DNA from 2 places in the Nitrosospira sp. NRS527 genome. Region 1 is predicted to be linked to the other one. Evidence: predicted binding sites of a transcription regulator. Region 1 holds the regulator's gene; the other holds the start of a gene.
What was found. The regulator FliA, encoded in region 1, starts transcription of late flagellar genes. The targets are predictions, from matches to a motif close to CTAAAGTTNNCNNAAANNNTGCCGATANNA.
Positions count from the first base shown of each region.

Region 2: KJS40_RS04405 (acetyltransferase) is a predicted target of FliA. The motif match lies at 2,862-2,891, and genes of this name have one in related genera.

Region 1 covers NZ_AP024515.1:1,557,061-1,562,407, reverse strand. Annotated here, with positions in the region: gene flhF (flagellar biosynthesis protein FlhF) at 1-1,185, shown strand, start outside; gene KJS40_RS06975 (AAA family ATPase) at 1,178-2,077, shown strand; gene KJS40_RS06970 (RNA polymerase sigma factor FliA) at 2,086-2,814, shown strand; gene KJS40_RS06965 (flagellar motor protein) at 2,796-3,536, shown strand; gene KJS40_RS06960 (hypothetical protein) at 3,636-3,878, shown strand; gene motD (flagellar motor protein MotD) at 4,082-4,996, shown strand; gene KJS40_RS06950 (flagellar protein FlgN) at 5,050-5,347, opposite strand, start outside.
Region 2 covers NZ_AP024515.1:974,826-980,172, reverse strand. Annotated here, with positions in the region: gene KJS40_RS04420 (efflux RND transporter permease subunit) at 1-652, shown strand, start outside; gene KJS40_RS04415 (efflux RND transporter periplasmic adaptor subunit) at 642-1,907, shown strand; gene KJS40_RS04410 (dienelactone hydrolase family protein) at 2,008-2,799, opposite strand; gene KJS40_RS04405 (acetyltransferase) at 2,904-3,857, shown strand; gene KJS40_RS04400 (bifunctional aminoglycoside phosphotransferase/ATP-binding protein) at 3,956-5,347, shown strand, end outside.

The DNA of each region.
Region 1 (5,347 bases):
ATCGGCAGAAAAACAAACCACTCTACAATTGATTCCGGCCAGCCGGCACGCGTGACGAATGAGGCCGCCGTGCCGGAGGTTTCCGTTTCCGGTTCCGCAAAACGGGGCCGAAATACCCGTAAAGCACCCGGCAAAATTATTCCGGATGAGAATACTTCCAGTAAAAAGAATCCGCCTGTAATCGATCCCCTTCAAATGGCAGACGCGGTGGCCGCGAGTGTGCTCAAAGAGATCAGGTCGCTGCGCGGCACTATGGAACAGCAATTCTCCGCGCTGAACTGGAATAATCAGGAAAAACGCGACCCGGTCCACGGAGGACTGCTGCGCCAGGTATTGGCGGCAGGCTTCAGCCGTTCCCTCGCGCACAGCCTGCTGGAACAACTGCCTGCGGAAAATACCGGAAAAGGCGAAAAAGACACGATGAACTGGATAAAAAACGTGCTGACTTCCAATCTCCGGAGCATTGGCGACGAGCGCGAAATTCTGGAGAAGGGCGGTGTTTATGCACTGGTGGGTCCTACCGGGGTGGGCAAGACGACGACTACCGCAAAACTGGCGGCGCGTTGCGTGGTGCGCCACGGCGCAGACAAGCTTGCGCTGCTCACTACCGACAGTTACCGCATTGGCGGGCATGAGCAATTGCGGATTTATGGCAAGATCCTTGGGGTTACCGTGCTTGCCGTGAGGGACGCGCAGGACCTGAGCCTCGCCTTGGCTGAGTTGCGGGGCAAGCATATGGTTCTGATCGACACCGTGGGCATGGGTCAGCGCGACCAGATGGTGGCCGAACAGGTTGCGATGCTGGCAGGTTGCGGCACCCCGGTCAAACGGCTGCTGCTGCTCAATGCCGCTTCCAACCGGCATACACTCGACGAGGTGGCTCACGCCTATCAGGGGGACGGCCTGGCGGGTGCAATCATCACCAAACTGGATGAAGCGGTCACCATTGGCTGCGCGCTCGACACCGCAATCCGTCATCGCTTGCCGCTTTATTATGTAGCGGGCGGCCAGCGCGTTCCGGAAGATCTTGAAATGGCTGACTCCCGGGCTCTGGTGAATCGCGCGCTGGATAATCTACCTGACGAATCTTCCTGCGCTATGTCGGAAGATGCGTTCCCCTCGATCGTGATGGACCACAATATCGGCGCGGGCAACCCGGATAAAAGCGAGGCCCGTCTTGGCTGAGCCCATCCATGACCAGGCAGAGGGACTCCGTCGCTTGCTGGTACAGAATTTTCTTAATGTTCTCACCATCACTTCCGGTGGCACGGGCACAGGCAAGACAACTACGGTAATCAGTCTGGCGGCCGCCCTTGCACGCAGCGGCAAGCATGTACTGGTAATCGATGAAAATGCGGGCGCCAATAACGTCAGCGCTACGCTGGGTATCAGCGCCCATCGTGATTTGCTCGATGTAATCCGGCGCGACAAGACGCTGGATGAAGTGATCATTCCTGGCCCCGGAGGGTTTTTCATCCTGCCGGCTGGGCGCGGTATGCGTGTTCTAGGAAAGCTGAGCGCGGCCGACCAGGCTCATGTGATCAGCTGTTTCGCGCAACTTGCTCAACCGATCGACGTAATACTCATCGATGCCGCACCGGGCCGATCCAGCCAGATGCTTACGCTTGCCCATTCCATTCATGAAATCGTGGTCGTCGTTTCCCCCGAGCCCGCTTCGATTACCGCGGCCTATGCGTTGATCAAGCATACCTGTAGTCATCATCAGGATAAACAGCATTTTCACGTAATGGTCAACAAGGCTGGAACCGAGACCCAGGCGAAGATGATTTTCGACAACATGGCTGACGTAGCCAGGCGTCATCTCTCGGTTTCACTCGATTTCATGGGTTTTGTGCCGCAAGACGGCAAGCTCTGCCTCGGCCGGCGTGTAACCGGCGCCATTCCCGCTACGGCTTCAGCCGCCGCATTCAGCCGGATAGCGGAATCACTGGCTGACTGGCCCTGCCCGGATGACGAGGAGACAGGCCTGGAACGCTTCATGGAATGCCTGCTGCTAAGCAGCCAGAACAACAGTGCCGATGCCGCCGTCACCGCCACCGCCGCAGGTGCGAGATGAGCCAGATGATGTATACCTCAGCCGGCGTAATCGATAAACAGCAGCATCTTGCCGAGTTTGCCCCACTCGTCAAACGCATCGCGCATCACATGATGTCCAGGCTGCCGGGTAGCGTGGAAGCGGATGACCTCATCCAGGTCGGCATGATGGGTTTGATGGATGCGCTGAATCGCTACCAGGAAATACCGGGGGCGCAGTTTGCGACATATGCGCAGCAGCGCATACGCGGCGCCATGCTGGACGAATTACGCCAGATGGATTGGCTGCCGCGGGGGGCGCGCAGGAATATGCGTCAAATCGAAACAGCAATCAACGCACTGCAGCAACGCCTCGGCCGTGCGCCCACGGAACCGGAAATAGCCAAGGAACTCGAGGTGCCAATCGAAGGCTACCACGAAATGCTGCTCGATGCGCGGGGTGCGCAGCTGATCCATTATGAAGATTTCTCCGATAGCGAAAATGACGATTTCCTGGAGCGCAACTGCGTCGACACCAGCGGTGATCCACTGGCGAGCCTGTTGAACGGCGACCTGAGGCAAGTGCTGATCGGCGCCATAAGCGGCTTGCCGGATCGAGAAAAAACATTGATGGGGCTCTACTATGAGCAGGAGCTGAATTTCAAGGAGATCGGCGCGGTTCTCGGCGTATCCGAATCCAGGGTATGTCAGATACATAGCCAGGCAGTTGCGCGTTTACGCGCCAAACTCAAGGAATGCGCATGGACTTCAACAGCATAATCGGAATTGCCGTCGCTTTGATTGCCATCTTTGGCGGGCAAGCGCTGGAAGGCGGCCATCTCGGCTCACTTGTCCAGTTTACCCCGCTTCTTATCGTGCTGGGGGGTACATTGGGAGCGGTACTGTTGCAAAGCCCGGTGCGCCAGTTCGTACTCGGCATGAAGATGAGCCGCTGGGTATTTGTTCCACCGGTACTCGACGCGGGTATATTGGTAGAGCATATCGCCATATGGAGCACCACTGTCCGCAAGGAGGGCTTACTGTCGCTCGATACGCATGTGGAAGGTATTGATGATCCTTTCGTAAAAAAAGGATTGCAACTGGTGCTGGACGGTACGGAGCCGCTGGTATTGAAGCGCATGCTGGAAGTAGAGATCGATACATTCGAAGACTTTCATCACCAAGGCGCAAGAGTATGGGAAGCCGCAGGCGGCTACGCGCCGACCATCGGCATTCTGGGTGCCGTGATAGGTCTTATACAGGTGATGGAGAATTTGTCGGACCCTGCCCATCTGGGCAATGGGATCGCCGTGGCGTTCGTGGCCACTATTTATGGCGTGGGGCTCGCAAATCTGGCATTCCTGCCCATCGCCAACAAACTGAAAACGCTCATCGGCCGTCAGGTACTGATGCGCGAAATGCTGGTGGACGGGTTGGTCGGTATTGCCAAAGGCGAGAACCCGAGGTTGATCACTGGACGCCTCAACGGGTACTTGGCGTGACCCTAAAACATTAATGAATATTATTGCTGCAAGAAGGGTAACACCCAAAGGCAATACCCAACGGCAACACAAATTTTTATACACATTCAAAAGGCAATAATGAAAGAAGATCACCGCACCACGACAACAAGCAGAATCGAGGATTCAGTTAACCCGGATGATGACCAGGGAGCGCCATTGAAAGATATGGAGCGTCCAGAGAGGCGGCAGGGGGAAAGACGGCTTGGTGCAGAACGTCGCGACCCGAATAGCCCAGGAGCGAACAATCCTGACAGGCGCAATCCGAATCGCCGGATAGCAGGGCGACGGGCGACCGATAAAGGAAAGGGCGCCAAGGCCTAGCAGCCTGTCAGATTTAAAGGAAATCGGCTGAAAAAGTGTCTGACTGTTTCATATCGGTGCTTTTCGACCAATAGAACAACTATTGGCCTTCAAAATCCCCAAAATCTGCCCTCACCAGTCACTTTTTCGCTGCGATTCTTTAAGTCCGACAGGCTGCTAGAACGGAACACCACTCATCCATAACCCCACACTTGAATCCTTAAATGCCGCGCAGACACAGATCGGAAGAGCGTGAAAATCACGAGCGGTGGCTGGTATCCTACGCCGACTTCATTACCCTGCTGCTTGCGCTGTTTGTTGTGATGTATGCAGCCTCCCGCTTGAATGACGGCCAGTATGACCAGGTGCTGACGGGGTCGTTCGTCAGTGCGTTCGGTGCACAACCGGACGGGCGCGATAAGGCAGTCCTGACGCCTGACGTCATATTGCCGAAACGTGCACCGAAAACTACTCCGATTACCGCTTCGACCCTTCCAACGCCGGACGATGAGCTTGCGGTAAAAAAAGCACGTCGATTTGTGGAAGCGCAACGCCAGCAGAAGGACCAAATGGATATCATCGCCCGCGAAATCACGGCCGTATTCGGTTCGCTGGTGGAAGATGGGCAGGTAAGGGTAATTCACAGCAACCTGGGCCTGGGAGTGGAGATCAATGCCAGCGTATTATTTTCGCCCGGCCAGGCGCTATTGCAGCAAGATTCCAGCAGAGTGATCGAGGCGGTGGCGCAGGTGTTGAAGAACGACAGCCATGCGATTCAGGTGGAAGGCCATACCGACAATATACCGATCATCACCGAAAAATTTCCCTCCAACTGGGAACTGTCGGCCGTGCGTGCCAGCAGCGTGGTGAGGTTGATGATCGGCAATGGCGTGGATGCCACGCGGCTTACGGCAGCGGGATATGGCGAAAATCGCCCTGTCGGACCGAACGACACGGAGGAGGGCCGTATGCGAAACCGGCGAGTCACAATCATGATCCTGTCCAGCCTTCCCGATATCTCAGCCGGGATTTTATCCGGGAATTCATCTGAGGGTTCATCCGACACTTCAACCGGGGCTTCACCTGATGCGATACCCGGCCTATCCAATACCGTACCTGCTACCTTGATAGACACCTGATTGGGTACGTTGGCCTGGCACACTGCGCCGTATCGGAAAGCTTACTGATCGACTCAGCCCTCGCCAAGCTGGCGACCACCGAAAAACGGCTGGGGTTGGCCATCCGAACAATACAGCCTCGCGCTTTGCCCGCCATGGGTCGAGGTCTGTAATACCGATATCGCCTGCTGGATGTAGCGCAGGCGCTGACCGACAAGGATGCCGTTGATCTTGTTGAGCTGACTGGCTGTTTCCGCCAATTGAAGCAATTCCTCCCACGCACCGACAGCAGCGGGGCTATCGCGTAAACCGCGTTCCATGCCGATGTGGTCTTGAGTATAGCCGAGCTTTCTCAACCAGTAGTTGCGCGCA
Region 2 (5,347 bases), 580 kb from region 1:
CCTCGGCGCGGTTGCGGTCGAACTTCGCCGCATTCTTGACGATACTGCAAGTCTGGTACCGAAAGCATCGACCGTCAGATTGCTCGGTCAGGTACGCACGATGGAAAGCGCGTTCTCGGGCCTGCAGTTTGGCTTGCTCGGTGCAATCGTGCTCATATACCTGCTGATTGTCGTAAACTTCCAATCCTGGACAGACCCGTTCGTCATCATCACCGCGTTGCCGGCTGCGCTTGCCGGCATCGTCTGGATGCTATTCGTGACATTCACTCCGATCTCGGTGCCGGCGTTGACCGGCGCAATCATGTGCATGGGCGTCGCGACCTCGAACAGCGTGCTCATGATCAGCTTCGCGCGCGAGCGTCTCGACGCGATAGGTGATGCGACCGCAGCCGCGCTTGACGCTGGATTCGTGCGTTCCCGCCCCGTATTGATGACAGCGTTGGCGATGATCATCGGCATGGTGCCGATGGCGCTGGGCCTGGGCGAGGGCGGCGAGCAGAATGCACCGCTGGGCCGCGCGGTCATCGGCGGCCTGATCTTTGCAACTATCGCGACGCTGATCTTCGTCCCCGTCGTTTTTAGTATCGTACATGAAAAACACGGCAAGGGTTCTGCCCCAAACCCCGCCGTTGGAGAACTTCGTGCCACCTGAAATGCCCGTCAAGGAAGTTTCTCCGCGCAAGCTTCGCGGCGCCGCCATCGTCGCGGCGATCATCGTTATGGTCATCGTCATCACCGGTCTCGTCATGCGGAAATCCGACGACAAGCAGCTTCGTGCCTGGACCGACGACCAGGCGATTCCGACCGTTGCCATACTCAAGCCCGGCAAGCGCGGCAATGTCGCCACCCTTGATCTACCCGGTCGCCTGGAAGCCTTTTCAAACGCGTCGCTTTATGCCCGCGTCAGTGGCTACCTGAAGAGCTGGAAAGTCGACATCGGCAAACCGGTCAAGGCTGGCCAGTTGCTTGCCGAGATCGAGACCCCGGACCTCGACCAGCAGTTGCTACAGGCAAAAGCCGATCTCGCCAGCGCAGAGGCAACCGCGGCACTCGCTGAAATCACGGCAAAACGCTGGCAATTGCTGGTGGATTCCAAGTATGTATCGAAGCAGGCAGCCGACGAAAAAAATGGCGATTTCATGACCAAGCAGGCGTTGGCGCAATCCGCTCGGGCGAATGTCGACCGCTTGAAGACATTGAAGAATTTCGCGCGCATCGTCGCGCCGTTCGATGGCATTGTCACCGCTCGCGGCACCGACATCGGCGCGCTGATCAACGGGGGCAGCGGTAGTGGTGTCGGCATCAGCCCCGGCACTGGCACAGGAAGCGGTGCCGGCAGTACCGGCGGAGTGGGCCAGGAACTCTTCCAGATATCGAATACGAAGAAGTTGCGTGTATATGTCAACGTGCCGCAGACCTACGTACCCAGTATCCGCCCCAATACCCAGGCAAAAATCACGGTGCCCGAACGTCCAGGCCAGAGTTACGTTGCGGCCGTGGCATCTTCGGCCCAGGCGGTCGATATGGCATCAGGCTCGACACTGATGCAGATCCTGGTCGATAACGCGGAGGGTGAACTGCTGCCGGGCGCCTTCGCGAACGTAAGTTTCGAGCTGCCTCACGACGTTGTCGTGCTGAGCGTGCCAGCCAGCGCTTTGATGTTCGACAAAGCCGGACTGCGTGTTGCCACGGTGGGCGCCGACAATAAGGTTGTGCTGAAGACAGTCACGATCTTGCGCGATCTCGGCAAGATCATCGAGTTGGGTTCGGGCCTTGCTCCCGACGATCACATCATTGAAAGCCCGCCCGACGGTATCGCCACTGGCGATACCGTGCGCATCGCCCAACCCGCAAAAAAACCGGATGGCGCGGCGGGTACACGTGGTAACGGCAAGGGTGTCTACTAAAACTGAACTAAAGAATCGGTACCACGTGCAGTATCGCGCGTGAACGCCTCAACTTACATAGGGATTTCGCGATAAAGCCGCGTGCTGCGCACGCCGAATATCACTCCTGCTTGAATATGTCGGCAAGAAAATTTATTGTCTCGTTCCACGATGCCTTGTCCGCCGCTGCATCGTAAGCGAGCGGAAGGTTGAACTTGCGCCCGTACCCGTCAGCAGCAGGATTGGTGAAGCTGTGCCTGGCGCCAGCGAAAGTCACGACCTTATAATCTGCCCCGGCTTTTTCCATCTCCTGCTTGAAAGCCGCCACTTGCTCTGCCGGAATCATGGGATCGTCGGTACCGGTAAAAGAAATGATCCGTGCCCTGACTTCACCCGGTTGCGCGGGATGTTCTGTCGCCAGATTGCCATGGAAGCTGGCCACGCCTTTCAAATCCTCGCCCAGGCGAACCATCTGCAACACCACGCTCCCCCCGAAACAGTAGCCCAGCGCAGCGATATTTTTCGCATCCACGTTTTTTTGTTGCCGCAGGTATTCCATCGCCGCTTCAAAACGTATTTTCGCCAGCGGCAGATTCTTCGCCAATTCACCCGCAAACTTGCCGGCATCATCCGGATGATGAGCCTCCCTGCCCTCGCCATACATGTCCAGCGCCAGCGCGGTATAGCCCAATTGCGCCAGCATCCGCGCCCGCTTGCGTGCATAGTCGCCCAGCCCCCACCATTCATGCACCACCAACACGCCAGGACGCTTGCCCTGAATCGCATCGTCGTAAGCAATATAGCCCTTCAATAAGGTGCCATTGGCACGGTAAGTCACCTCCTGACCCTGCACTTCAGCTTGCGCCATCGAACTCACGAATAACAATATTGCAGTTAATATGATATTTTTCATGGTGAATGATCATCCGAGCGGTTAATCAAAATTCGGCACTGTCAGGAGTGTAGCTGAGAGTACTATCGATAAATCAAAAAGCGCCCACATTTCCAAGACATAATATGAACTACGATGTATTCAATGGCGACGCCGACGGGTTATGCGCGCTGCATCAGCTTCGGCTGGCGAAGCCGGTAAAAGCAGAGTTGGTAACCGGGGTCAAGCGCGATATCAAGCTGCTTGACAGGGTGCAGGCCGGTACCGGTGACCGGGTAACCGTACTCGACATTTCGCTGGATAGCAACCGTTCGCGGCTCATGCAGTTATTGGAAGCGGCGGTGCATGTCGAGTATTTCGATCATCACTATGCCGGCGAAATACCACGACACATCAATCTGGTTTCTCATATCGATGTGTCCGCCGATGTATGCACCAGCATTCTGGTTGATCGATCCCTGGAAGGGCGGTTCCGCCTTTGGGCTGTTGTCGCTGCCTTTGGCGATAATCTCGGACAAAGCGCCCGCTTACTTGCGAAATCGATGGGACTTGCCGAATCACAAACAGAGCAACTGGCACGTCTGGGAAAATACCTGAATTACAATGGCTACGGCGATAACGTGGATGACTTGCATTTTCATCCGGTCAAGCTTTATGAAGAAATGAAGCCGTATCCTGATCCATTCGACTTTATTGCCAGGTCAACTGCCTTCAATCTGCTCGCAGTGGGATTTCGCGATGATATGAGCATGGCAGGTTCATTGCTTCCGTTGTCCGAGGATCCCAGTCATGCTGCTTATTTGTTGCCCGACGCACCTTGGGCAAGGCGCGTGGTGGGCGTCTTTGCAAACAAACTGGCCACCGATCACCCCTCGCGCGCGCATGCGGTGATTACACCAACTCGCTACGGAGACTATGCCGTCAGTGTGCGTGCGCCGATAGCAAAGCCAGAGGGCGCAGACGTGCTTTGCATGAAGTTTGAGACTGGGGGTGGGCGTAAAGCGGCGGCAGGCATCAACCGTCTGCCAATGGATGAGCTTGATCGATTTCTCGCGATTTTTGCGGAACAATTTGACTAGCGCCTCAGCCGAGCGATTTACCTCAAGGGGTCAAGCCCTGCATAGGCTCATGACATAGTCTGGATCGTCTGATTTCTTCTTAGTCGAAAAACGGCATCATGACCAATACGTTCAAACAATCGCAGCAGCCCTCCAAGGGTCCATCCACTGACGAACGTGCTCAACGCAACCTGGTCAATGCCTTGCTGGATCCCCGCCGCTATCCTCATGCGGTGAAGAACGTGCGGCTGACCGAAACTCACATTTCGTGGGTGCTTCTGGCGGGGCGATATGCCTATAAGATAAAAAAATCAATCGACCTGGGCTTTGTCAATTTTACCAGCCTGGCCTTACGCCGCTATTACTGTGAAGAAGAGATTCGGCTTAACCGCCGTCTCGCGCCGCAGATATATCTCGATGTCGTCCCCATCGGGGGAACACTGGAAATGCCTGAGTTCAATGCACTGCCGGCTTTAGAATATGCTGTGCGGATGCGACGTTTTGCTTCGTCCAAGCAACTGGATCAGTTGGTATCGCGCGGCCAAATCCTGCCGCGTCATATAGATAGTCTCGCCGTAACTATCGCGGATTTTCATGCCAGCCTGCCTGCGGCAGAAGCGGGGTCCGAGTATGGTTCCACTGCTGCCGTATATTCGGCGGTATCGAAAATTTTCGAGCAATTACAAGTTTTGTTGAAGGATAGCAAGGATGAGGCCGGCGTGATTGCACTGCGCCACGCCGGCGAGGCTGAATATGCTAAATGCCTGGTTCGGTTCGAACAGCGCCATGCAGGAGGCTTTATTCGCGAATGTCATGGCGATCTGCACCTCGGCAATATTGCGCTTATCGGTCAGCAGCCCATTCCCTTCGACGGCATCGAATTCGATCCTGCATTACGCTGGATCGACGTGATTAGCGAAGTCGCCTTTACTGTGATGGACTTGCTGCACTGCCGGCGGCCTGATCTCGCCTACCGTTTCCTGAATGCCTATCTGGAAACCACCGGCGACTATAGCGGCGTATCGGTGCTGCGTTACTATATCTACTACCGTGCCGCAGTGCGCGCCATGGTCAAGGCTATCCGCGCCGGACAGGCAAGCCTGCCTCAGCGTGCCAGGGGGAAGGCATTGGCAAGCTGTCGCAGTTTTCTTGCGCTGGCTGCGGAGCGCATCGCCAAGCGCTGCCCTGGGCTCATCATCACCCATGGCTTGCCGGGATCGGGCAAGACGACCTTTGCGCAGGCCGCATTGGAACGGTTCCAGGCAATACGCATCCGCTCCGACGTGGAGCGCAAGCGTTTATTCGGATTACCGCCGCTGGCGGACAGCCGCTCGCAGATAGGCGACATATACGGTGCAGACGTGACACGGCGCACCTATGCCCGTCTCCATGAACTGGCACGGGAACTACTTACTGACGGCGCTTTGGTAATTGTTGATGCGGCTTTTCTCAAACAGAATGAGCGCGAGCATTTTCGCCAGCTCGCACATGAGCTTGGGACACCGTTTGCC